Regions from separate parts of the Streptomyces sp. R33 genome, predicted to be linked through region 1. Evidence: riboswitches for the same ligand, from Rfam matches in the RefSeq annotation. Region 1 holds a riboswitch; the other holds the start of a gene.
What was found. Region 1 has a riboswitch for guanidine ahead of AB5J51_RS03735 (Ohr family peroxiredoxin). Riboswitches for the same ligand answer to the same signal wherever they lie in the genome.
Positions count from the first base shown of each region.

Region 2: another riboswitch for guanidine. It lies ahead of AB5J51_RS24875 (multidrug efflux SMR transporter); the one in region 1 lies ahead of AB5J51_RS03735 (Ohr family peroxiredoxin).

Region 1 is NZ_CP165727.1:721,063-731,291, reverse strand. Features, by position in the region: gene AB5J51_RS03755 (YbaK/EbsC family protein) at 24-578, shown strand; gene AB5J51_RS03750 (ion transporter) at 789-1,739, shown strand; gene AB5J51_RS03745 (MIP/aquaporin family protein) at 1,918-2,697, shown strand; gene AB5J51_RS03740 (hypothetical protein) at 2,804-3,232, opposite strand; gene AB5J51_RS03735 (Ohr family peroxiredoxin) at 3,225-3,674, opposite strand; guanidine-III (ykkC-III) riboswitch at 3,755-3,818, opposite strand; gene AB5J51_RS03730 (putative quinol monooxygenase) at 3,909-4,217, opposite strand; gene AB5J51_RS03725 (hypothetical protein) at 4,517-5,626, shown strand; gene AB5J51_RS03720 (YbhB/YbcL family Raf kinase inhibitor-like protein) at 5,649-6,104, opposite strand; gene AB5J51_RS03715 (hypothetical protein) at 6,331-7,479, shown strand; gene AB5J51_RS03710 (MoaD/ThiS family protein) at 7,575-7,862, shown strand; gene AB5J51_RS03705 (PHB depolymerase family esterase) at 7,904-9,514, opposite strand; gene AB5J51_RS03700 (hypothetical protein) at 9,704-9,958, opposite strand; partial or broken gene AB5J51_RS03695 (MFS transporter) at 10,206-10,229, opposite strand, start outside.
Region 2 is NZ_CP165727.1:5,415,553-5,425,781, reverse strand. Features, by position in the region: gene AB5J51_RS24880 (transglycosylase domain-containing protein) at 1-618, shown strand, start outside; gene AB5J51_RS24875 (multidrug efflux SMR transporter) at 657-977, opposite strand; guanidine-III (ykkC-III) riboswitch at 1,008-1,086, opposite strand; gene AB5J51_RS24870 (co-chaperone GroES) at 1,188-1,490, opposite strand; gene AB5J51_RS24865 (DUF3618 domain-containing protein) at 1,585-1,902, opposite strand; gene bcp (thioredoxin-dependent thiol peroxidase) at 2,014-2,481, shown strand; gene AB5J51_RS24855 (HNH endonuclease signature motif containing protein) at 2,631-3,272, shown strand; gene AB5J51_RS24850 (HNH endonuclease signature motif containing protein) at 3,269-3,958, shown strand; tRNA gene AB5J51_RS24845 (tRNA-Leu) at 4,001-4,084, shown strand; gene rdgB (RdgB/HAM1 family non-canonical purine NTP pyrophosphatase) at 4,147-4,752, opposite strand; gene AB5J51_RS24835 (hypothetical protein) at 4,791-5,177, opposite strand; gene rph (ribonuclease PH) at 5,282-6,007, opposite strand; gene AB5J51_RS24825 (glucose PTS transporter subunit EIIB) at 6,124-6,408, opposite strand; gene AB5J51_RS24820 (PTS transporter subunit EIIC) at 6,603-7,904, shown strand; gene AB5J51_RS24815 (PTS transporter subunit EIIC) at 8,179-9,435, shown strand; gene AB5J51_RS24810 (MBL fold metallo-hydrolase) at 9,521-10,229, opposite strand, start outside.

The DNA of each region.
Region 1 (10,229 bases):
GACGGCCGTGCACAATGGCAGGCATGCGCGCACCCATCGGTTCCTTCGACAACGCCCGCCCGGCGCCGGACTGCCTCGCCGAACTCACCGGGCCGGTGGCCGAGGCGGTCCGCACCTGGCACGGCACTGTCCCGGCCGAGGACATCGTGTACGTCGACACCGATCCGGCCATCGCGGACACCGCCGCCTTCGTCGAGCACTACGGGCAAGAGCTCCTCGCGCAGTCGGCGAACTGCGTGATCGTCTCCGCCAAGCGCGGTGGCGAGTCCACGCTGGCCGCGTGCCTGGTCCCCTCCGGAGCCCGTGCCGATGTCAACGGCGTGGTGCGCCGTCATCTCGCCGCCCGCAAAGTGTCCTTCGCGCCGATGGACACCGCGGTGCAGCTCAGTGGCATGGAGTACGGCGGCATCACCCCCATCGGCCTGCCGTCGGACTGGCCGTTGCTGGTGGACTCCGTCGTGGTCGGGCTGCCGTACGTACTGGTCGGCAGCGGCCGCCGCCGCGGCAAGCTCATCGTTCCCGGGAAGCTGTTCGCGCAGCTCCCGGGCGCTGAAGTGATCGAAGCCCTCGCCGCCTGACCCCTGCCCACCCGCCCGGCGCGCTCGGCACGCGACGGGCCGGGCCCTCGGCTCCTCCTGCGGTCCCCGATCGGGGGATGTGTCGGGCCGGGGCGTCTCGAATCCGGCCGTACGGCGTTACACGACGCGGAGCTTGATCAAAGCCTCGGCGTCCACCGGGGCGCGATACGACGTGCGACCGGGGCGCCGGTGGCCGGGCAGGGGAGCATGATGCCAGACCTCATCGAGGCGTACAGCGGCCGCCGAAGGCTTGCCGCGCGCTGCCGTCACGTATGCGAGAAGCCGGTGTTCTCGCTCGGCGTCATCTCGGTGATCCTGTTGAACGCCGTACTGCTGGGCATCGAGACCTACAGCGGATTGTCGGTGGAGTACGGCGACCTCCTCGATTCGGCCGAACGGTTCTGCGTCGCCGCGTTCAGCCTCGAGATCCTGATCCGCCTGGGCGCGCACATCGACCGGCCGAAAGCTTTCTTCCGGGACCCGTGGAACGTGTTCGACCTGCTGGTGGTCTCTTCGGCCTTCGTCCCCTTCCTGCGGGAAAACACCACCCTCTTGCGCCTCTTGCGGCTGGCGCGGGTACTGCGCACCGCGCAGTTCATGCCGCAGCTACGGGTCCTGCTCGTCGCCGTCGGCCGCAGTCTGCCGGGAACGGTCAGCTTCCTGTTCGTGGGCGCCCTGATCCTGTACGTCTACGCCATGATCGGCTGGATCTGCTTCGCCGGGCACGACCCGGAGCACTACGGTTCCCTCGGCCGGGCCGGACTGACGCTGTTCCTGCTGATGACGCTGGAGGGCCTGGGCGATGCCGTTCACGCCGGACTGGCGGTCTCCCCGTTCAGCATCCTCTTCTACGCCTCGTACGTGCTCCTTGCCTCCTTCGTCCTGGTCAACGTGCTGATCGGGGTCGTACTCAACGCCCTGGAAGAGGCGCGCGAGATGGAAGCGGCGGCGAACCGGACCGAACAGGTCACCGCCTGGCAGCCGCCCGCGGGGCACGCAGCACAGCCGCTCCCGGAGGCCGCCGACGAACTCCGCCTGCGGATTGCAGCGGTCCGCAGCGCCCTCGACGACATGGAGGCCCAGCTCGACCCCACGAGCGGAGCCGCACCCGTCATGACCGCGTCCCCCTCCCCGGCCCGGGCATCGGTCGGCGCCCGGTAGGGCGAACGCCGGAAGGCGGAGTGCCACCGGCCAACGCGGGGCATCCCACCCCGCCCGTCGGCGTGTACGCGCACCTTGCAGCCGTGGAGTGCCGCACGCTTCCTGGAGGCGCCCACGGGCGCGCGCACCCGAGCGCCGAGGGCGCCCGATCGACGGGAGAACCATGAGCGGAGGCGAGATGTCTGGTTCCGGTTCCCCGGCCGCTCCACCCGGAACACACACGGGTTCCGGCCCGGCGCCCGGGCCAACGGAGCCCGAGCGCCGCGGTTACCCCCTGTACGAGTTCGCCCTGACCGCGGTGCTGATGTTCGCCGTGGTCACGGCCATCCGCTGGGTACTCGATCCGGCTTCCCCCCTCGCCCTGGCACACGTCCGGTCGGCCCTCCTCGTGGTGGGTGCGCTGGCCGGGGCAGCCGTCTTCGGGCTGATCCGCTCCCCGTGGGGTCGGCGTTCGGGTGGTCACATGAATCCCGCGATCACGCTCGCGCTGTGGCTGTTGGGGGCTTTCCCCGGCCGGGGCGTGGCGGTGTACGTCGTCGCGCAGCTGGGCGGGTCGGTCGCCGGGACGGCTCTGGCCCGCCTGGCCTGGGGGCCGGCGGTCGCCCGGGTCGGCTACGGCGCGGCGGCTGCGGCGCCGTCGTGGAACGGCTGGGCCGTCTTTGCGGCCGAGGGCGGCTGCCTGGTCGTGATCACCCTGATGATCGGCTTTTTCCTCACCCGCCCGGCCCGCGAACGATGGTTCCCCTGGGCCCTGGCGGTTCTCATCTGCGCGATCGTGGCCGTCCTGGGCCCCCTCAGCGGCGGCGCCGCCAACCCCGCCCGGCAGTTCGGACCCGCGCTGATGTCGGGAAGCACCGCAGCCTTGTGGATCTACCTCGTGGCACCCGCTCTCGGCGCCGCCCTGGGCGCTGCCGTCCACCACCTGTTCCGGCGGGGCTCCGCCCACCGCATGGCTTGAAGTCACGCAACTCAAAACCTGACGATCCACACCGCGTACTACGGCACGTGACGGCGTGACGGCAGCGTGCCGGAAAGCGTTCAAGGACGCCTTCCGGCACGTCCGTTCATGTCCGCCAGTACGTGCCCGCACGGGAATCGACGTGTACGAGATGCCGGCCGACGCGCACCACGTGGTAGCCGGTACCGGCCCAGGAGCCGGTGTCGCCGTGGGCGGCGGGCAGTGGGGTCCAGACCTCCAGGAACGTACTGCCGTCCGTGTTGGTGCCCCACTCGATGAGGTTCGCACCCTCCCGCCGGAAGGTGCCCGTGTCCTCGCCGGGCTCGCCCTGCAGGTGGTGGAAGCGCACGCGCGAACCGTCGAAGGACGTGACGCCGGCGAAGCCCCGGCTGTCGGCGAAGTACGGACCGGCCTGCAGCCACACCACCTCGCGGTCTTCCACCAGGGGCCCGCCGTTGCGGCTGATGCCGCGCCGCAGCCACGCACCCCGCTCGGGCACCGGGATGCCCGGCCCGCCCGCCGCCGGCTCAGGCATCGACGGCGGCGGTGTCGTCCACGGCCTGCAGCGAGACCTCGATGTTCCCGCGGACCGCCTGGGAGTAGGGACAGACCGCGTCCGCCCGGTGGAGCAGGGGAAGCAGATCGGCCGCCTTCCACCCCGGCAGGCCGACCGTGAGGCCGACCGCGAGACCGTAGCCCGCGGGCGTGTCGGTGGTACCGAGCTGTACCTCGCACGCGACGCGCGCGGCCGAGGCATCCGCCCCGAACTCGGCGGCGACCTCGGCCAGCGCAGAGGTGAAACAGGCGGCGAACCCGGCCGCGAACAACTGCTCGGGGTTGGTCGTACCGGGCACCTTCTTGCGCGGCGGGGCCAGACGGACGTCGAGGCGCCCGTCGTCGGTGACCACCGATCCGGTACGTCCCCCGCTGGCGTGTGCGGTCGTCCGGTAGAGGGTGCGGGTCAGCGGCACGGTCATGTGGTCAGCCCATCTGTGCGACGAGGGAACGCCGCCCGGGGCCGGACAGCGCGTCGGCGCCTGCCGGTGGGACGGCGCCTGGCGCGTCGTCGTGCATGACCGGGTACGGCGCATCTCGTCCGGGGCCTCGGGTACCGGGCCGCCGGACAATCTAGCAACGGGAGCGGGCCCGCCGGGACCGCCACAAGTGGTGACCCTCCTCACCCGCCCCCACCCCCGGCTGACGCAGCCGGGTCAGCCCATGGTCTGGTGGTCCGCGATGTCGCAGTCGGTGTAGACCGGCGGCCTGGTCATCAAGGCCGAGAGCTGCTGGGCCAGCTCGTTCGTCTCCGGCGCGTTGCTGTTGGCCATCGCGGCCTCGTGGGACTCGAACTGGACCACGGCGAGGTAGCGGTTGGGATTGGCCCGGTCCTTGAGCAGGGTGCGGGACACCGGGGTACCGGTCCGGCCCGTCGATCGGGCCCGCTCCTCGTAGCCGCGCAGGAGGTCTCGGACCTCGTCGATGCGTTCGGTCTCGAAGTCGATGATCTGTGCGAACTGCATGCTTCCGGTTCCTCCTGGCGGATCGCGGCCCCCGCGGACGGGGTCCTTCCTGCCGCCAGCAAACACCGCCGCGCGTCGCACCCCCGCCTGATACGTCCGTCGGCGCGGCGATTCCACGAGGTTGGCGGGTGGCGCGGGGCCCTCCTTCCGGCGAGCGCGGAGCACCGCGGGCCACAGGCCCACGCCCGCCGCTGCGCGCCCGCCGGGGTGATCCGTGTCCGGCTTGCCTTCCGAGCCTCCGGTGCGCGCATCATCGGAAGGGGGGACGCCTGGGAGTCGCCTGGGGATGGTGATGAGGAATGAGGCTGTCGTTCCTGGAACCCCTGTACACGGCGTCCGGCCCGTTCGCCTCGGTGTACCTGGACACCTCGCGGGACATCGCGCAGCCCGACCGGTCCGTCGCCCTGCGCTGGGGCCGGCTCCGCGCGGACCTGACCCGGCAGGGCGCGGACCGGGCGCTGCTCGGCGCACTGGAGGAGGCGGTCGGCGCGGACGCGGAGCTGCCCGGAACGCACGGGCAGGCGATCTTCGCGGCCAGCGGCTCGCTCGTCATGGACGGGGAACTGCCCAGGCCGCCCGCCCGCGACTCGGCCCGCTACAGCACCCTGCCGGATGCGATGCCGCTGGTCACCCAGCATCTGCCGGAGATCCCCTACCTGGCGGTGGTCGTGCACTACGGCGGGCTGCCGACGGCCGAGACGCACGGCTGGGTGAGAGTGGAGGCGGAGTCCGGCACCTGGCCCGCCTCCACGGTGACCCCGGGTGAGCGGCTGCACCACGAGGTGGCGGTGGCCTCCTGGCACCACAGCGCCGTCCGGCTGGGCCACCGGCTGGACGCCTGGGCACGGCGCACCCACGCCGACGCCGTCGTCGTCGGCGGGGACGCGTGGGCGGGCAACGTCCTGGTCCGCCGACTGCCGCACGCCCTGAGCGGCAAGGTCGTACGGGTCGGGGGCCCCACCCCGACGGACACCGGACGGGCCCTGCTGGAGCCACAGCTCGAGAGCGTCTTCCGCGGCCGGATGGCCGCGCACGACCGCGACCTAGTGAACATCTTCATCGGCCGCCGGGCCCTGGGCGGACCCGCGACGGAAGGGATGGAGGCCACTTTGGCCGCCCTCCAGCGCGGCCAGGTCGCGGCGCTGCTGCTGAACCACCTGCCCGCCGCGTCACTGCGGCTGTGGACCGGTCCGCAGCCCAGCCAGCTCGCCCTGACCGAGGAGGAGCTGATCACTTTCGGAGTACGGGCGCCCCACGAGGAACCCGCCGCCGAGGCGCTGGTGCGGGCCCTCGTCGGCACCGCCGCGGAACTGGTCGTCGTACCGGCGGACGACCTGGATCTGGACGAGGGGGTCGGGGCGCTGCTGCGGTACGCCGACGCCGACGCCAACGCCGACCGCCCGGCCTGACGGTGCACCCCGAGGGGAGTCCCTAGCGCCGCTGATAGGTGCCCACCAGGGTGCCGCTCGCGAGGTCCTTGCCGTGCACGGCGCCGTGCACGGCGTCCACGCTGGGCCGGTCGTGCAGGCGGACCGGCTGCGACAGCGCGTACAGGCGGAAGAAGTAGCGGTGCGGCCCGTGCCCGGGCGGCGGCATCGGTCCGCCCCAGCCCGGCCGTCCGAACCCGTTGGGCCAGGACGTCCCGCCGTGCGGCTCCTGCCCCTCCTCCACCCCGCCGGTCCACGGATCGATGCCCGTCACCAGCCAGTGCAGGAAACTGGGCCCCGGCGCGTCCGGGTCCTCGCACAGGAGCAGCAGCTCCGCCGTGCCATCGGGGGCGGCCGTCCAGGTCAGGGGTGGCGAAACGTCTTCCCCCTCGCCGCTGTAGCGGCGGGGGATCTCCGTGTGGTCTGCGAAAACGGAGCTGGTCAGCTGAATTCCGGTCACGGCCGCCGTCTTCCCCGCCCGCGGCCCTCCCCGTACCGCTCCGGACCCGGATTCCAGCCGACCGGCCCCAAGGTCCGTCCCGTACGGGCGAGCGTGCTGCTGCGGCTGACCGGCCGGTCGGCGGGCACGCGACGGGTGGGCAGGGCATCCTGGAAGTGGTGTGCCGTTCTGCGCCGCCATCGTCACGCCGTCCCGAAAAGCCTTCCTGAACCCCCTGGGGGACATCATGGAACTCGGCTTTCTCAAACCTCTCTTCGCCCGCCAAGGGCCCTGGGCCTCGGTATACATCGAGACCACCCGGGCGACCGAGGACGCGCAGCGGATACAGAAGCTCCGTGAGCGCGAGGTCGCGTCCCAGTTGATCGACGCGGGCGCCGACGCATACACCGTCCGGGCCGTGGTGAACCGGCTCGCCGGGGAACCCGTCAGCGGGGCACCGCCCGGCCGCGCGCTGTTCGCCGCGGGCGCCGAGGTCGTACTCGACATCCCGCTCGGCGCGTCCCCGGCCGCCACCGGGGCGACCTGGTCGTTCCTGCCGCACGTCGCCCCGCTGGCCGGCCTGCGCGGCGACGAGCCGAGCTGCCTGGTGGCGTACATCGACCACACGGGCGCCGATCTGGAGCTGCGCGACGCCCATCACCGGGAGGCCGTGGGCCAGGCCCAGGGCCGGGAGTGGCAGGGCCGCGGGCACCGCAGCATCCCGGCGGACCGGTACGAGTGGCACTACCGGAACAAGGTCGAGAACGCCTGGAACGAGACGGCAGGCATCATCGCGACGGAACTCGCCCGGCAGTGGCCGGAGAGCGGCGCCGATCTGGTGGTGCTGACCGGCGATCCCCGCGAGCGCCGGGCCGTCCGCAACCAGCTGCCCGAGCAGATGCGGGCGATGACCGTCGAAGTCGACAGCGGCGGCAGGTCGCCCGGCGCCTCGAAGGCCGCCCTCGACCGCGAGATCGCGCAGGTGCGCGAGAAGTTCGCCCGCGAGCGGCTCGAGAGCGCCCTGGAGCGCTTCCGCATGGGCCGGGGCCGGCCCGGCGAGCACCGCGAGTCCACGGTGGACACCGGTCCGGGTGAGGCGGCCGAGGGCATGCCGGCCGTCGTGGACGCCGTACGCACCCACCAGGTGGCCACGCTGCTGCTCAGCCCCGACGGCTCCGACGCGGCGCGCGAGGTGTGGATCGGTCCCGGCGTCGACGAGGTCGCGGTGCAGCGCGGGCAGGCGGAGGCGATGGGCGTGCACAAGCCCGTACGGGCCCGGGCCGACGACGCGCTCCTGCGGTCCGCGGCAGCGGCCGGCAGCGAGGTGCTCCTCGTACCGGCGGGTGTGCCCGGGCCGTCGGGGGGTCTGGGGGCGGTGCTGCGCTGGACCATCTGACAGCGGACTTCGTGTTCCCCACCCCGGTCCGCGGCCGAGCGCCGGCGGGCCGGGCAGTCCGGCCGTTGTCAGTGGCGGCTCGTACGGTGCGGTGCATGAGTATGGTGACGTTCACCGATGAGACCACCGCCGCGCGCGGCGCCCGCGGCCGGGGTGTGGAGATCGCCGAGGACCGGCTCGCACTGCGTGAGCTGATCCGGCTGCGGGTCTCCAGGGACGCCGTCGATCCGAAGGCGTGCACGGCCCTGGCGCTCACCGCGTTCCGGCGCAGCGGTTTCCTCGTCATGGTCGACAACCGCCGGGTGCGGGACTTGGACGAGGAGATCGACCTCAGACCGGGCACCGAGGTCACCTTCCTGAAGCTGGCGCTGGCGGGCGGCTGACGAACGCCGTCGGCCCCCCCACGGCGGGCCGGGGCGGACGGCTACCGGTATTCGACGGTCAGCGTTGCCCGCGTGTTCCTGTTCACGAACAGATGGGCGAAGGCGGTCTGGTTCCGCTCGAACCGCAGCCGGATCTGGGTCCGGCCGGACCGGTTGACCGCGCCGAGCCCCGCCGGGCTCAGGTTCGTCGACGCCTTGCTGCCCGTGGTGAACGAGGCGACCTCGGCCGCCCCTTGGGCCGTCGCCGGGGCCGCCCAGTCCGAGGGGGCGACGGAGCAGCCGCCCAGGCAGCCGTTCTGGACGTCCACGAGGAGGCGGTTGCCGACCGGGCTCGCCCAGGGGTCGCCCGAGCCGCTGCTCCTGGTCAGCGTCACGTAGGCCCGGGTGATGGTCTTGTCCGCCGGGATGGCGGACGTGTCGAAGGACAGCACCGTCCGGTTGAACTTGGCGTCGGTGCCACGCCCGAGGGCCAGGCCAAACGTACCCTCCAGGGTGCCCACGGCGGCGCCGGAGCCGTCGGCCGCCGCCTTGGTGTAGCCGTCCTCCGCGTCGATGCTGGACAGTGTCACGCTGCCGCCCCCGGGCGGTGTCTCTCCGCCCCCGCCGCCGAGGGCGCGGACCATGGACATGATCGCCTCGATCTGCTTGCCGCCGTGCCGGGAGTAGGCGGAATCGCCGAGGTAGCCCCACCAGTTCCAGCAGCCGTTGGGGTTGTCCAGCGTCGTCGTGGGGATGGCCTGCGGGTAGAGCACGATGAGGTCGTTCGTGTCGGCGTGCTCGTTCAGGTGGGCCTTGTCGAGGAAGGTGGTTCCGAAGCCCTGGTACGAGTACCCCTGCTTGCAGCCGTGCAAGGCGACGACCACCTTGCAGGTGGCGTTGTTCGCACAACTCTGCGGCACGTAGACGAAGCCCGTCTCGTCCATGGAGACCGCCTTGGCCCGCCCGCCGGGTACGTACCGGTTCTGGTCGAACCGGATGAGCGAGCCGCCCGGTGCGGCCGCGGGCGCCTTGACGGAGCCGAGCAGATGGCCCAGGAAGGTCCGCTCGGCGTCGATCCCGCAGTTGTTGATGAACGGGGTGGCCGTGGCCGTGCAGGCATTCGGCCCCAGAGGACTGATCCAGGCGTGGCCCGCGGCGGTGCCCTTGTCGTAGAGGACGTTCGCTCCGAAGTGGGCGTAGTAGTCGGCCAGCGCGCTGACGACCGGCTGCTTGACCGTCGCGTCGCCCGTTCCGCTGAACAGGTAGACCGGATCACCGGACAGCCCCGCGACATCGTCGATCGCGCCCTGTGCCGCCCGGTCGACCGTGGTCTGCTCGAGCTGGGCGAGCTGCGGGTCCTGGGTGGTGTTCATACAGGCGTTCAACGCGGTGTCGAGGTTGTTCCGCGCACAGTGGTACGGGCCGGACGCGAAGACGGCCGAGCCGTCGAACGTACCGGAATAGGCCACGTGCAACTGGGTCGCCATATAACCCCCGGACGAGATGCCGGCGCTGTAGACCCCGTCGACGGCATAGGACTTCAGCTCGCCCGGCACGGGCGGCACCGCGGTCGCCCGCGGTGCCGGTACAGCGACGAGAGCCCCCAAGAGGGCCGCAGCAAGGACGGCAGCGGCCCTGCCGCGCACGCCCGGCCTGCCAAGGAACGAGTTCACGGACACCTCCGGGAAGCGAGCGGCTCACCCGACCCTGATGGCCGGAAGGTGACCGTACGCCCGGCCGGCTCCGCGTACCCATGGCGAGGAGCACCACAATCAGCCGCGGTGCGATGGTGCCTGCGCGCGCCGCCCGTACGGGCGGGAGACCGCGAGTTCCTTCTCCAGGAGCTGCGCGATCGGCAGCGGTCACGCGGGATCGTCCTGGCCACGGCCGGACCCGGAGAATTCCGCTTTCCCGGGGAGAAGGGCAACTGCCGCGGCCGCCGTGACCAGCACTGCCGCGCCCGCGTAGAACGCGGCCGAGACGGCGGTGGTGACCGCAGCCTTGAGAGCCGGGACCAGGTCGGCGGGGATCCCGGCGGGCAGGGGCGACCCCTGCTGTGTCGCCGCGACCGTCTTCCCGATGGAGCGCTCGACCTGGTCGAAGCGGTCGGCAGGCATACGGCCGTCCCGTCGGAGGATCTGGCTCAGCCGCGCGCCCTGTACATTCGCAACGATCGCGCCCATGACCGCCAGACCCAGCGCTGCGCTGATCTCCCGGGCGGTCTGCAACAACCCCGCCGCGCTGCCGCGCATCCGCGTGGCGGTGCCGTTGAGCGCGGTGCTCCAGGCCGGGCTGATGCAAAGAGACGCTGGACGAGATGCCCATGGCCTGGCCCCGCTCCCCGCGTCCGAATTCCTTGACGATGATCACCTGGGAGGCGGGCCGGAG
Region 2 (10,229 bases), 4.7 Mb from region 1:
CACCCGGCCGCCGGCAAGACCGGCACCGGCGAACTGGACCGCTCCGCCTGGTTCGCGGCGTACACCCCCGACCTGGTCACGGTCGTCTCGATGATGGGCCAGGACCCCGACACCGGCGCCCTGGAATCCCTGTACGGGGCTCTCGGCGAGGCCCGGATCGGGGGCGGCGGCTACCCGGCCCGGATCTGGGCGCAGTACACGAAGACCGCCCTGGAGGGCAGCGACCCGCTGGACTTCGACCTCGAACTCCAGCCGGGCGCCGCCCCGTCCCCGCCGCCGTTCGTCCCGGGCAGCCCGGAGCCGACGCCGGACGAGGACACCCCGCAATCCCCGCCGCCGCCGAGCCGGCCGAACCGCCCGAACCGGCCGACACCGCCGGACGGCGACGAGGACCAGGGCGGCCGCAACCAGGGGCAGGACACCGAGGGCCGGACCACGGAAGGCGACACCACCGGGGGCCGGAGCAACGAGGGCGCCACCACGGGGACGACGACCGGGACCACCGGAACCGCCGGAGGAACGGCATCGGGCACCACGGCCGGCACCACCGCAGGCGCCCTGGGCGGCGTCACCGGCGGCCGCCCGCGCAGCCGGCCCCCGTCGGAGTACCTGGAATAACCGGAATCGCGGGACTGACCCGTACGGGGGGGGAGAGGTCAGTGACCGGAGGTCGCCTTCAGCCCCACCACGGCGACCAGCAGCAGGCAGACGAAGAAGACACGGGCGGCGGTGACGGGCTCACCCAGCACCGCCATGCCCAGCACCGCGGCCCCGGCCGCACCGATGCCCACCCAGACGCCGTACGCGGTACCGATCGGCAGGCTCTTGGCGGCGTACGAGAGCAGCACCATGCTCGCGACGATCCCGGCACCGGTGAACACGCTCGGCCACAACCGGGTGAAGCCCTCCGTGAACTTCATGCCGATCGACCAGCCGACCTCGAGCAGACCGGCGACGAGAAGCAGAACCCAGGCCATGACGGGCACCTCCGGAACGAGAGCGAACGGGGTGCGTCGTCTTGTCCTACAGCCACGGCTACCCGGTACGGCGCGTCTCGTCGGGGGTTCCCCACCACCGTAGCAAAGCCCGTGCAGAAGGGCCGGTGACCCCGGTCACCGGCCCTTCGACGATCGATCCCTACAGGTTTCTACAGGTTTCTACAGGTTTCTACAGATCCCTACGGGCTCCTACAGGTACAGCCCGGTGGAGTCCTTGGACCCCTCCAGCCGCTCCGCGGCCACGGCGTGCAGATCCCGCTCACGCATCAGCACGTACGTCGCACCCCGCACCTCGACCTCGGCCCGGTCCTCTGGGTCGTACAGCACCCGGTCGCCCGGCTCCACGCTGCGTACGTTCTGCCCGACCGCGACCACCTCGGCCCAGGCCAGCCGCTTGCCCACGGCAGCGGTGGCCGGAATCAGGATGCCGCCGCCCGAGCGCCGCTCGCCCTCCGGCGAGTCGGACTTCACGAGCACGCGGTCGTGCAGCATGCGGATGGGCAGCTTGTCGTGGGTGGTGGTGTTGGTGTTGTCGCTCACGCCACGAACCTACCCGTCCGCGCCCCACCCGTGCGCCGCAGGGTCATCAGCGCTTGCGCCGCGCCGACACCACGAGCAGGCCGATCACACCCGCCGCGAGCAGCGCGACGGGCGCGATCCGCGCGGGACGCGGCGTACCGTCGTCGTAACGGAAGCTCGCCCGCACATCCGTCAGCACACGGTTCACGGCGACGACGGCACGCCCGGCGGTGTGGTCCACGGTCGAGGCGACCCTTGCCTTTGCGTCCCCGATGATCGTCTTCGGGTGCATGCGCACGCCGATCTCGTCGAGCGTCTCGGCGAGCTGCTCGCGGCGGCGGACGATGTCCGCCTCGATCTGTGCGGGGGTCCTGGCTTCCGGCACCGCGCTGCCTCCGTCGTCGTGGTCGTGGTCGCATGGGGGCGTAGTCCGCCATGAACAGTCTGTCAGCTTAGTCTCGGACCGTACCGATCCCCTCCCGAGGAGACTGTTGACATGAGCGAGCGACTCCAGCCGGGCGACACCGCCCCCGCCTTCACCCTGCCCGACGCGGACGGCAACGAGGTCTCGCTCGCCGACCACAAGGGCCGCAAGGTGATCGTGTACTTCTACCCCGCGGCGCTGACACCGGGCTGCACGAAGCAGGCCTGCGATTTCACGGACAACCTGGCGGTGCTGGCCGAGGCCGGCTACGACGTGATCGGCGTGTCCCCGGACAAGCCGGAGAAGCTGGCGAAGTTCCGCGAGAAGGAGCACCTGAAGGTCACCCTGGTCGGCGACCCGGAGAAGAAGGTCCTCGAGTCGTACGGCGCGTTCGGCGAGAAGAAGCTGTACGGCAAGACGGTGACCGGAGTCATCCGCTCCACGGTGATCGTGGACGAGGAGGGCAAGGTCGAACGCGCCCTCTACAACGTCAAGGCCACGGGCCACGTAGCCAAGATCATCAAGGACCTGGGCATCTGACTCCGGCCGGCCCTGCGCACCAGCGGCCCGCACCGACAAACCGGTGCGGGCCGCTCCGTTTATCGGACGAACAGGCCCGTAACCGTCCGACTATCGACCCGTTTCTCCGTACGAGAGCCGCACACGCGGCCGGGAACGGAGGGGCCGGCATGCCGATCAGCCCGTACACGAAGGAACGCCTCGCGCAAGCGGCGAGCACGTCGCGCACGCTGAGCGAGGCGCTGGAGAAACTGGGAGTGGACCCGAAGGGCGGCTCGCGACGCTATGTCCATGACCGGATGCGGCGCCTGGGGGTGGACACGTCGCACTTCGAGCGGGCTGACGCCGTCAAGTGGACGAAGGAGATCCTGGCCGCGGCGGTCGCCGACTCCACGAACATGTGCCAGGTCCTGCGACACCTCGGCCTCGAAGTCGTCGGTGGGAACCACACGCACATCAGCAGGCGGGTCAAGGCATTCGGCATAGACATCTCCCATTTCACACTGCCCTCACCGGCAGGACGGCCCAAGACCCGGCGGACCCCGGAGAGCCTTCTGGTCAAGCAGGACGGTTCCCACGCCCGGCGGGCACAGAGCGAGCAGCTGAAACAGGCTCTGACCGCACTGGGCGTTCCCGAGGTCTGCCACATGTGCATCCGGCCGACCTGGCAGGGCTACCCGCTGCCGCTGGAGGTGGACCACGTGGACGGCGACTGGCGGAACAACCTGCCCGAGAACCTGCGACTGCTCTGCCCCAACTGCCACTCCACAACAGACACATACCGCGGTCGCGCCAAGGGGCGCCGCCGATGAGCGCCGGGAACCGCTACACGCGCGAAGTCCTGGCCGAGGCGACGGAACGGGCCGGCTGCATAGAGGACGTCATCTCCCTGCTCAACATAAAGCCGTACCCCCGACTCGGCCGGTACCTGCTGGAGCGATGTCGCCACTTCGGCATCGACGTGTCCCATTTCGAGCGCCGGGACCGCAGGCTCCGGGTCAAGCCGGACCGGGAGGAACTGCGTGCGGCGGTTGCCGCCTCGCACTCTCTGGCCGAGGTTCTCCGCCGACTGGGCCGCCCCGTGTCCGGAAGCCACCACGGCCCCCTGAAACTCTGGATCCAGGAAGAGGGCCTCTCCACTGCCCACTTCCTCGGACAGGCCCATCAGCGCGGCAAACGGGGGCCGGTGCCCATGAAGTCCGCGGCGGACATCCTGATCAGGCATGACGGCAAGCGGCGGACACGCACCCACCTGCTGCGGCGGGCGCTGCGTGAGGTCGGCGTTCCCGATTGCTGCGACATGTGCGGGACGCCTCCAGTGTGGGGCGGGCGCCCCATGACGTTGGAGGTCGACCACATCAACGGTGACTGGAGCGACGACCGTCGCGAGAACCTGCGGCTGCTGTGCCCTAACTGCCATGCCGTCACGAACACATGGTGCCGGGGAGGCCGGCGGCGCCATGTTGTCGACCGTCAGACCCCGGCAGTCGTAGACTAGCCGCAGTCAACCAGATCCGATGTCCGATTTGGGCGACATGTCGCGGTCGTGGTGGAATTGGCCTACACGCAACTTTTAGGTAGTTGTGGGAGAAATCCCTTGAGGGTTCGAGTCCCTCCGGCCGCACACTGAACGAAGGCCCCGACTCACGCGAGTGAGCCGGGGCCTTCGGCGTGGCAGGCCCCGGCTCAGCCCAGCAGGGCGCGGACGAACGGGACCAGGGCTCGGAAGGCCTGGCCCCGGTGGGAGATGGCGTTCTTTTCCGCCGGGGTGAGTTCCGCGCAGGTGCGGGTGTCGCCCTCGGGCTGGAGGATCGGGTCGTAGCCGAAGCCGCCGGTGCCCGAGGGGGCGTGGCGGAGGGTGCCGAGGAGGCGGCCCTCCACGACGCGTTCGGTGCCGTCCGGGAGGGCCAGGGCCGCCGCGCACGCGAAGTGGGCTCCGCGGTGTTCGTCGGCGATGTCGCCGAGCTGGGCCAGCAGCAGGTCCAGGTTCGCCTTGTCGTCGCCGTGCGTACCCGCCCACCGCGCCGAGAAGATGCCGGGGGCGCCGTTCAGGACGTCCACGCAGAGGCCGGAGTCGTCGGCGATCGCCGGCAGGCCGGTCGCCCGGGCCAGGGCGTGGGCCTTGAGGAGGGCGTTCTCGGCGAAGGTGACGCCCGTCTCCTTGACGTCCGGGATCTGCGGGTACGCGTCCGCGCCGACCAGCTCGTGCGGCAGGCCGGCGTCGGACAGGATGGCGTGGAGCTCGGCGATTTTGCCCGCGTTGCGGGTGGCGAGGATCAGGCGGCTGGTCATGCCGCCCATTATCCGGTCCCCTCCGGGCGGGTGGCGGTTCAGCCCGGGGTGCAGACCTTCGACAGTTCCTTCGCCGCGTCGGCGACGGGCTGGATGTCGGGGTTCGGGTTGCCGTTCTCGATGGCCGTGCGGACGTTCTTCACCGCCGTCGTCATGGAGGAGACGGCCTTGCTGAGGTCGGTGTTGTCCGTCTGGTCGCCGACCTTCTTGAGGTTCGTCTCGATCTGGTTCAGCGCGTTCTGGGCGTCCTGCGGGCTGTTGCCGGCCTGGGAGACCGCCTGCTGGAGGTCGTTCGCGCCGTCCGTGATGGCCACCGCCGTGTTCGCGCAGTCCATCGCCGTCGAGATCGCGTCACAGGACGTCAGCGCCGGGACGGCGAGGGCCGCGGCGAGCACGACCGCCGCTATGCGGTGCTTCGGGTTCATGGTTCGGGTCTCCCAGGATCGACACGGATGCGAGGACGGGCGCACGGCTTTGACACCGTGCGCCCGTATGCAAGGGGACGCAGGAGCGCGCCCCGTGGTTCTGCCTAGAGCTGGAGCGCGCCGAGCTGGATGGCCTCGAGGTCGGCGCAGCCGCCGGCGGCCAGGTCGAGGAGGGCGTTGAGCTCCTTGCGGTCGAAGGGCTCGCCTTCGGCGGTGCCCTGGACCTCGACGAAGCGTCCGTCGCCGGTGCAGACGACGTTCATGTCGGTCTCGGCGCGCACGTCCTCCTCGTAGCAGAGGTCGAGGAGGGGGACGCCGTCGACGATGCCGACGCTGACGGCGGCGACGGTGCCGGTGAGCGGCTTGCGGCCGGCCTTGATCAGCTTCTTCTGCTGGCCCCAGGCGACGGCGTCGGCGAGTGCCACGTAGGCGCCGGTGATGGCGGCGGTGCGGGTGCCGCCGTCGGCCTGGAGGACGTCGCAGTCCAGGACGATGGTGTTCTCGCCGAGGGCCTTGTAGTCGATGACGGCGCGCAGGGAGCGGCCGATGAGGCGGGAGATCTCGTGGGTGCGGCCGCCGATCTTGCCGCGTACGGATTCGCGGTCGCCGCGGGTGTTGGTGGAGCGGGGCAGCATCGAGTACTCGGAGGTGACCCAGCCTTCGCCGCTGCCCTTGCGCCAGCGGGGGACGCCTTCGGTGAAGGAGGCGGTGCAGAAGACCTTGGTGTCGCCGAAGGAGATGAGGACGGAGCCCTCGGCGTGCTTGCTCCATCCGCGTTCGATGGTGACCGGGCGGAGCTGTTCGGGCGTGCGGCCGTCGATGCGAGACATGCGTCCGAGCCTAGTCGGTGCGCGGATACGCGAAGACCCCGTCCGGGTGGGTGGGGGACGGGGCCTCGTGGGGGTGTGCGGGCGGGGGCTCGGCTCGCACGGCGCTGACTGGGTGGTTACATCATGTCTTCGATGTCGGCGGCGATGGGGTCGGCGTCGGTGCCGATGACGACCTGGATCGCGGTGCCCATCTTGACGACGCCGTGGGCGCCGGCGGCCTTCAGGGCGGCTTCGTCGACCTTGGTGGGGTCGATGACCTCGGTGCGCAGGCGGGTGATGCAGCCCTCGACCTCTTCGATGTTGTCGATGCCGCCGAGCCCGGCGACGATCTTCTCAGCCTTGGTGGCCATGTGTTTCTCCCTGAGTTCTACGAAGAACGAGTCTCGGCGGCCCTGTTCCAGCCAGCGCGGTCCGCTTTGTCACGGTAGCCCACTGTTGGCCCAGCTACGCGAGCGCGGGTCCAGCTTCTGCCGAATGATGACGGTCAGCGGCAACCTGCCCTCCGGGCGGGTGAGTGCGACCGCATCATAAGTGGTCTACACCAGTGTGCCGCACGGGGCGCACCTGCCCAAACGGGCCCGCCAGGAGGACGCCGATGAGCGCGAGCAGTGCCGAAGCAGCACCGCAGCCGAAGTGGTGGAGCGGCTTGTACCCGGGGCTGCAGAAGATGGGGCGCAGTCTTCAGCTGCCGATCGCGGTGCTGCCTGCGGCCGGGCTCCTCAACGGGCTGGGGCAGCCCGGCGTCTTGGGCGAGGAGGGCCTGAACTGGAGGATCGTGGCCAAGGTGATGGTGGCCGCGGGCGGCGCCCTGCTGAACGCGGACATCGGGCTGCCGCTGCTGTTCTGCGTGGGTGTCGCGATCGGCATGGCCAAGAAGGCGGACGGTTCGACGGCCCTCGCGGCGGTGGCGGGCTTCCTGGTCTACCGGGGTGTGCTGCACGCCTTTCCCAACATCTGCCCGGTCGGCACGGCGGACATCGGCGGCGGCTGTCTGGGGCCGAACAACACGTTCGTGGAGTTCACGTACCAGAACCCCGGGGTGTTCGGCGGCATCGTCATGGGACTGCTGGCCGCATGGTTCTGGCAGCGCTTCCACCGGGTGAAGCTGGTGGACTGGCTGGGCTTCTTCAACGGCCGCCGGCTGGTGCCGATCATCATGTCGTTCGTGGCGATCGGGTTCGCCGCGCTCTGCCTGTGGATCTGGCCGCCGGTCGGCAGTGCGCTGGAGAGCTTCTCCGACTGGCTGGTGGGGCTGGGCTCCTGGGGCTCCGGCATCTTCGGCGTGGCCAACCGCGCGCTGCTGGTGATCGGCCTGCACCAGTTCCTGAACGTGCCGGTGTGGTTCCAGTTCGGCAGCTACACCAAGCCGGACGGGACGACGGTGCACGGTGACATCAACATGTTCCTGGCGGGCGATCCGAACGCGGGGCAGTTCCTGAGCGGCTTCTTCCCGATCATGATGTTCGCGCTCCCTGCGGCGGCGCTGGCGATCACGCACTGTGCGAAGCCGCAGCGGCGCAAGGAGGTCGCCGGTCTGATGCTGTCGGTCGGCCTGACCTCGTTCGTCACGGGCATCACGGAGCCGATCGAGTACTCGTTCCTCTTCGTCGCGCCGGTGCTGTACGCGATCCACGCGGTACTGACGGGCGTGTCGATGGCGGTGACGTGGGCGCTGGGCGTCCACGACGGGTTCAGTTTCTCGGCGGGTCTGATCGACTACCTCATCAACTTCGGCCTGGCGACGAAGCCCTTGCTGATCATTCCGATCGGCCTGTGTTTCGCGGTGGTGTACTACGTCGTATTCCGCTTCGCGATCACGAAGTTCGACATCCCGACCCCGGGCCGGGAGTCGGACGAGGAGATCGCGGCGATGCAGGCGGACAACACGAAGGCGTAACGGACGCTCCACTGCGTCGGGGCCCTCGGATCCACGGGATCCGGGGGCCTTCCGCTTGTGCCGGGCCGCCGGTCGCCCACAGGAGCCGAGTGTGGTGTAGACCACAGGAAATCGAAGGTTCCTTATCTATCCCCGACCATGCTACAACTGGTCTACACCACGGATTGGTGTAGACCACGCAAGCCCGATTCGGCGCTCGCGTACCCCCGTTCTGAGACGCCGCCATCCCCCGGTTGCACCCCCTGGGCGGCGCCTTGCCTTCTGGAGGAAGCCCATGTCCACAGCCACCGCTGCGGAAAAGAAGAAGGGCGCGGGCGTGATGGCCGTCATGCAGCGCATCGGCCGGAGCCTCATGCTCCCCGTTGCGGTGCTCCCGGCCGCCGCGCTGCTCGTCCGCCTCGGCGACAAGGACATGCTCGGCGACCCCTCGCTGCCGACGTTCCTGACCAAGATCGCCGGATACATGTCCGCCGGCGGTGGCGCGATCCTCGACAACATGGCGCTGCTGTTCGCCGTCGGCATCGCCATCGGCTTCGCCAAGAAGTCCGACGGTTCGACCGCGCTCGCCGCGGTGACCGGCTACCTGGTCTTCAAGAACGTGCTCGCCACGTTCACCGACTCGAACCTGCCGAAGATAGCCAAGGCGGTCGACGGCAAGGTCGTCATGATCGACGCGCCGGTCGACGCCAAGGTGCTCGGCGGTGTCGTCATGGGCATCGTGGTCGCCCTGATCTACCAGAAGTTCTACCGGACCAAGCTGCCCGAGTGGGCGGGCTTCTTCGGTGGGCGCCGTCTGGTCCCGATCCTCTCCGCGTTCGCCGGTCTCGTCATCGGCATCGTCTTCGGCCTGATCTGGCCGGTCCTCGGCACGGGTCTGCACAACTTCGGTGAGTGGCTCGTCGGCTCCGGCGCCGTCGGCGCGGGCATCTTCGGTGTCGCCAACCGTGCGCTGATCCCGGTCGGCATGCACCACCTGCTTAACTCCTTCCCGTGGTTCCAGGCCGGCGAGTTCCAGGGCAAGAGCGGCGACATCTCCCGCTTCCTGGCGGGTGACCCGAGCGCCGGGCAGTTCATGACCGGCTTCTTCCCGATCATGATGTTCGCCCTTCCGGCGGCCTGCCTCGCGATCGTCCACTGCGCCCGCCCCGAGCGCCGCAAGGTCGTCGGCGGCATGATGTTCTCCCTCGCGCTGACCTCCTTCGTCACCGGTGTGACCGAGCCGATCGAGTTCACGTTCATGTTCATCGCCCCGGTCCTGTACGCGATCCACGCGGTGCTGACCGGTGTCTCCATGGCCCTGACGTGGGGGCTCGGCATGAAGGACGGCTTCGGCTTCTCCGCCGGCGCCATCGACTACCTGCTGAACCTGGGCAAGGCCACCAACCCGCTGGGCCTGGCGGTCGTGGGCCTGTGCTTCGCGGCGGTCTACTACGCGGTCTTCCGCTTCGCGATCACCAAGTTCAACCTCCCGACGCCGGGCCGCGAGTCCGACGAGGAGCTCGCCGAGCTCCTCAAGGCCGAGGCCAAGTAGCCACGGCGCTGCCTGCGGCGAAGCCCCCGCCCTCCCTTCCCGGGAGAGCGGGGGCTTCGTCGTGCGTGCGACCGCAGGGCCGTACTCAGACCTCGTAGACGGCGCCCGCGTACGCGAGGTCGACCGGGCCGTCGTAGGCAGCGCGGGCGTCCGCGAGGTTCTGGCGGGCGTCCGTCCACGGCGGGATGTGCGTCAGGACGAGCCGGCCGACCCTGCCGCCGCGCGCGAACTCCCCGGCCTCGCGGCCGTTGAGGTGGAGGTCCGGGATGTCCTCCTTGCCGTGCGTGAAGGAGGCCTCGCACAGGAACAGGTCCGCGCCCTCGGCGAGCATCCCCAGCTCGGGGCAGACACCCGTGTCGCCGGAGTACGTGAGGGCGCGGCCGCCGTGCTCGACGCGGATGCCGTAGGCCTCGACGGGGTGGCTGACCCGCTCGGTGCGGACCGTGAACGGGCCGATCTCGAAGCTGCCGGACTTCAGGGTGCGGAAGTCGAAGACCTCGCTCATGGAGCGCTCGTCGGGGACGTCCTCGTACGCGGTCGTCAGGCGCTTCTCGGTGCCCTCGGGGCCGTAGACGGGGATCGTGCCGCAGCGGCCGCCCTCGTGCCGGTAGTAGCGGGCGACGAAGTAGGCGCACATGTCGATGCAGTGGTCGGCGTGCAGATGGCTCAGGAAGATCGCGTCGAGGTCGTAGAGACCGACGTGGCGCTGCAGCTCGCCGAGGGCGCCGTTGCCCATGTCGAGGAGCAGCCGGAAGCCGTCGGCCTCGACGAGGTAGCTCGAACAGGCCGATTCC